Regions from separate parts of the Pseudomonas sp. F-14 TE3482 genome, predicted to be linked through region 2. Evidence: predicted binding sites of a transcription regulator. Region 2 holds the regulator's gene; the other holds the start of a gene.
The links. Region 2 encodes sigma-54, which starts transcription at its own class of promoters, with help from an activator protein. Its sites were predicted from a motif close to ANTGGCATNNANNTTGCTNT; they were not measured.
Positions count from the first base shown of each region.

Region 1: glnK (P-II family nitrogen regulator) is a predicted target of sigma-54. The motif match lies at 889-908, and genes of this name have one in related genera.

Region 1 covers NZ_JBRJII010000001.1:1,470,193-1,472,589, forward strand. The annotation lists gene AB7M26_RS06470 (accessory factor UbiK family protein) at 435-695, opposite strand; gene glnK (P-II family nitrogen regulator) at 1,114-1,452, shown strand; gene AB7M26_RS06480 (ammonium transporter) at 1,488-2,397, shown strand, end outside.
Region 2 covers NZ_JBRJII010000001.1:220,725-223,121, forward strand. The annotation lists gene lptB (LPS export ABC transporter ATP-binding protein) at 1-176, shown strand, start outside; gene AB7M26_RS01030 (RNA polymerase factor sigma-54) at 362-1,855, shown strand; gene hpf (ribosome hibernation-promoting factor, HPF/YfiA family) at 1,935-2,243, shown strand; gene ptsN (PTS IIA-like nitrogen regulatory protein PtsN) at 2,256-2,397, shown strand, end outside.

The DNA of each region.
Region 1 (2,397 bases), 1.2 Mb from region 2:
AGTGGAGAAAAACTGCCTCTGATCGTCGCCAAACGAAAAGGGTGGCAGCTGTGCGTGGGTTGGCGAACCGGCGACACCCGAATTCCGGCAGACCCGAAGGTCTCCCATGCACAGCCGCCATAAATCAAGACGGGAAATTTCCCTGTCCGAATGTGTCGTGCTGCATCGGGGGTATCCAGGTCGCCAAACCCAGTGCTGAACATTCAGCATTGGGTGAGCTTAGGAACCGGGGCTTTGCGGCGCAATCGGACGGCGGTGGTTTTCTTGTAGGACGTTGCCGGGGTTATTGAGGGCTTAAAGATCAAAAGATCGCAGCCTTCGGCAGCTCCTACAGGGGTGGTCTGTCCAGTGTGGATGGCTGGTAGACCGAGGCGACCCCATTCGCGGGCAAGCCCGCTCCCACAGGGGATCGCATTTCACAGAGGGTTGGTGCGTTACTCGGCAGGTGGATTGAGCTTCGCTTCCAGCTCCGCCACTTTCGCCTCCAGGCTCTCCAATCGTGCCCGGGTGCGTGCCAGCACGACCATCTGGCTGTCGAATTCTTCCCGGCTCACCAGATCCAGCTTGCTGAAGCCGCTCTGCAACAAAGCCTTGAACTGGCTTTCGATTTCGCTTTTCGGCAGCGGGGTGTCGCCGCTGAAGAGGCGGGAGGCGGTGCCGCTCAGGGCGTCGAGGAAGTCTTTGGGCGCGAGCATGGGGAATGTTCCTGTCAACAATGGCGGGCAGTGTACCACGCAGTGTCTATAGTCAATCTCGGCAGCTGCGATGCACGCTTTTCGCGCAGTCGAGTGGGCAGCCGCGCACTGTTGTTGTGCGTAACGGTTGCCTTAATCGGGCGGAAGGCTCTTGGTCAGCGGCCAAGACATTGAAATCAATGGGTTTTGGATAGATGGCAAGCTTTCTGCTTAGTCGCTGGTGACCCATGCACTGATGCAGTCGCTGTGACGAATGCAGTGCGCCAAGCGGAACGGGGGAAGTTTCGTGCGGAGTGGTTAGCTGGCGTCGGACGGGCAGGTAAGGCCGAACGATGCGTTACAAAGCCAGGCACTGCGCTTAGACTTGAGTCGGGTTTGTTTTCCTGGGGCAAGTCCACCAATTCGGGAGAGAGTTTTCATGAAGCTAGTCACTGCCATCATCAAGCCGTTCAAACTGGACGACGTGCGCGAGTCGCTGTCCGAGATCGGCGTGCAGGGCATTACCGTTACTGAGGTCAAAGGCTTTGGTCGGCAGAAGGGTCACACCGAGCTGTATCGCGGCGCGGAGTACGTGGTCGATTTTCTGCCCAAGGTGAAGATCGATGTCGCCATTGACGACAAGGATCTGGACCGGGTTATCGAGGCGATAACCAAGGCTGCCAACACCGGCAAGATCGGTGACGGCAAGATCTTCGTGGTCAATCTGGAACAGGCGATTCGCATCCGTACCGGCGAAACCGATACCGACGCAATCTAAGCCGCCACAAACCCAACGCCCCAGGAGAAAACAATATGACTCTGCGTAAAATCGCAGGGCTAGGAGCCCTGTTGTCCCTCGTAATGCCCGGCCTGGCCATGGCGGCAGACGAAGTGGCGGCCCCAGTCCTCAACTCCGGCGATACCGCCTGGATGATGACCTCGACAGCCCTTGTGCTGTTCATGACCATTCCCGGTCTCGCGCTGTTCTACGGCGGCATGGTTCGCTCGAAAAACATTCTTTCCGTGATGATGCAGTGCTTCGCCATTACCGGTCTGATCAGCATTCTGTGGGTCATTTATGGCTATAGCATTGCGTTCGACACCACCGGCATGGAGCAGGGCGTCGTCAACTTCAACTCGTTCTTCGGCGGCATGGGCAAGGCGTTCCTCGCCGGTGTCACGCCTTCGAGCCTGACCGGCCCCGCGGCGCTGTTCCCCGAGGCGGTCTTCATTACCTTCCAGATGACTTTCGCCATCATCACTCCAGCGTTGATCGTCGGTGCGTTCGCCGAGCGGATGAAGTTCTCCGCCATGCTGATCTTCATGGGCATCTGGTTCACCCTGGTTTATGCACCGATCGCGCACATGGTCTGGTCCGGTAACGGCGGCCTGATGTGGGACTGGGGCGTGCTCGATTTCGCTGGCGGCACCGTGGTGCACATCAACGCCGGTGTGGCCGGTCTGATTGCCTGCCTGGTGTTGGGCAAGCGTAAAGGTTTCCCGACCACCCCGATGGCCCCGCACAACCTCGGCTACACCCTGATGGGCGCCGCGATGCTGTGGTTCGGCTGGTTCGGCTTCAACGCCGGTTCCGCTGCCGCCGCCAACGGCACTGCCGGCATGGCGATGCTGGTCACCCAGATCGCCACCGCTGCTGCGGCGCTGGGCTGGATGTTTGCCGAGTGGATCACCCACGGCAAACCAAGCGCACTGGGTATCGCTT
Region 2 (2,397 bases):
AGGCTAAAGGCATTGGCGTGCTGATCACGGACCACAACGTTCGTGAGACCCTGGATATCTGCGAAACCGCCTACATCGTCAACGACGGCCAACTGATTGCTGAAGGTGACTCCGCCACCATCCTCGCCAATGAACTGGTCAAGGAAGTGTATCTGGGCCACGAGTTCCGCCTGTAAGCACCTGAGGTGCCCGGGTCGCCGAGGGAGCGCTCGCTTCAATAAAAAATCAATAACTTTTTATTGTTACAGCGCTCTAGGCAAACACTTCAGTTTCGGGCATATAATTTGCTTATGTTTGGCGCTTCGGCGCCCTGTAGTGGATGGCGCATGTGCGCCGGCGAATAAGGTGTTAAGCCCCTGCCATGAAACCATCGCTAGTCTTGAGAATGGGCCAGCAGCTGACGATGACACCGCAGCTGCAACAGGCCATCCGCCTGCTCCAATTGTCGACCCTGGACCTGCAACAGGAAATCCAGGAGGCTCTGGAGTCCAATCCGATGCTCGAACGCCAGGAAGAAGGCGACGACTTCGATAACGCCGACCCCTTGGCCGATAGCGCCGAACAGAAACCCAACGCCGACATTCAGGAACCCTCCTACCAGGAAACCGCCCCGACGGTGGACAACCTTGAGGAAGGCGACTGGAACGAGCGCATCCCCAACGAATTGCCCGTCGACACAGCCTGGGAGGATGTCTACCAGACCAGCGCCAGCAGCCTGCCGAGCAACGATGACGACGAGTGGGACTTCACCACCCGCACATCGGTCGGTGAAAGCCTGCAAAGCCATTTGCTCTGGCAACTGAACCTGGCACCGATGTCCGACACCGATCGCCTGATCGCCGTGACCCTGATCGACTGCATCAACAATCAGGGCTACCTGGACGAAACCCTCGAGGAAATCCTCGAAGCGTTCGACCCGGAACTGGACATCGAACTGGACGAAATCGAAGCCGTCCTGCACCGCATCCAGCAATTCGAACCCGCTGGCATCGGCGCCCGCAACCTCGGTGAATGCCTGCTGCTGCAACTGCGCCAGTTGTCCGCCAAGACCCCTTGGCTGGCCGAAGCCAAGCGCCTGGTCACCGATTACATCGACCTGCTCGGCAGCCGCGACTACAGCCAGCTGATGCGCCGCATGAAGCTCAAGGAAGATGAGCTGCGCCAGGTCATCGAATTGGTCCAGAGCCTCAACCCACGCCCCGGTTCACAAATCGAGTCCACCGAAGCCGAATACGTCGTTCCCGACGTGATCGTGCGCAAGGACAACGAGCGCTGGCTGGTGGAGCTGAACCAGGAATCGGTGCCACGCCTGCGGGTCAACGCCCAATATGCCGGTTTCGTGCGCCGTGCCGATACCAGCGCTGACAACACCTTCATGCGTAATCAGCTGCAGGAGGCTCGCTGGTTCATCAAGAGCCTGCAAAGCCGCAATGAAACCCTGATGAAAGTCGCCACCCAGATCGTCGAGCATCAACGCGGCTTTCTCGAATACGGTGACGAAGCCATGAAGCCGTTGGTGCTGCATGACATTGCCGAAGCAGTCGGCATGCATGAATCGACAATTTCACGGGTGACCACGCAAAAATTCATGCATACCCCGCGGGGCATCTATGAACTGAAATACTTTTTTTCCAGCCACGTCAGTACCTCTGAAGGCGGTGAATGCTCGTCCACGGCGATCCGCGCGATCATCAAAAAACTGGTTGCTGCGGAAAATCAGAAAAAGCCGTTGAGTGACAGCAAGATCGCTGGTTTACTGGAGGCACAAGGCATTCAGGTAGCCCGTCGCACCGTCGCCAAGTACCGCGAATCCCTGGGGATCGCGCCTTCCAGCGAACGGAAGCGGTTGATGTAGCCGCCGGGCTGGCCACAGCGTTCCAGTGGCAGGCATTTCTGCCTGCCGCTTTATGCACTGGCAACGAAGGAGAAGCTGTATGCAAGTCAACATCAGTGGACACCAACTGGAAGTGACCGAACCCCTGCGCACCTACATCGGCGAAAAACTCGACCGATTAGAGAGGCATTTCGACAAGATCACCAATGTGCAAGTCACGATGAACGTCGAAAAACTGCTGCAGAAGATCGAAGCCACGCTGCATATTCCCGGCGGAGAAGTGGTCGCCAATGCCGAGCATACGGACATGTATGCCGCCATCGACCTGCTGACCGACAAGCTGGATCGCCAACTTAAAAAGCATAAGGAAAAGACCCAGAGCCTCCTCCAGGGCGCGACCGGTCGTTAACACCCCCAATCCATGATCCGACTAGAAACCATCCTGACCCCCGGCCGTTCCCAAGTGAACGCGCCGGGTGGCAGTAAAAAGAAAGCCCTCGAGCAAATTGCCAACCTCATCCATCGCGAAGTGCCGGATCTGGAAATGCAGGACGTCTTCGAGG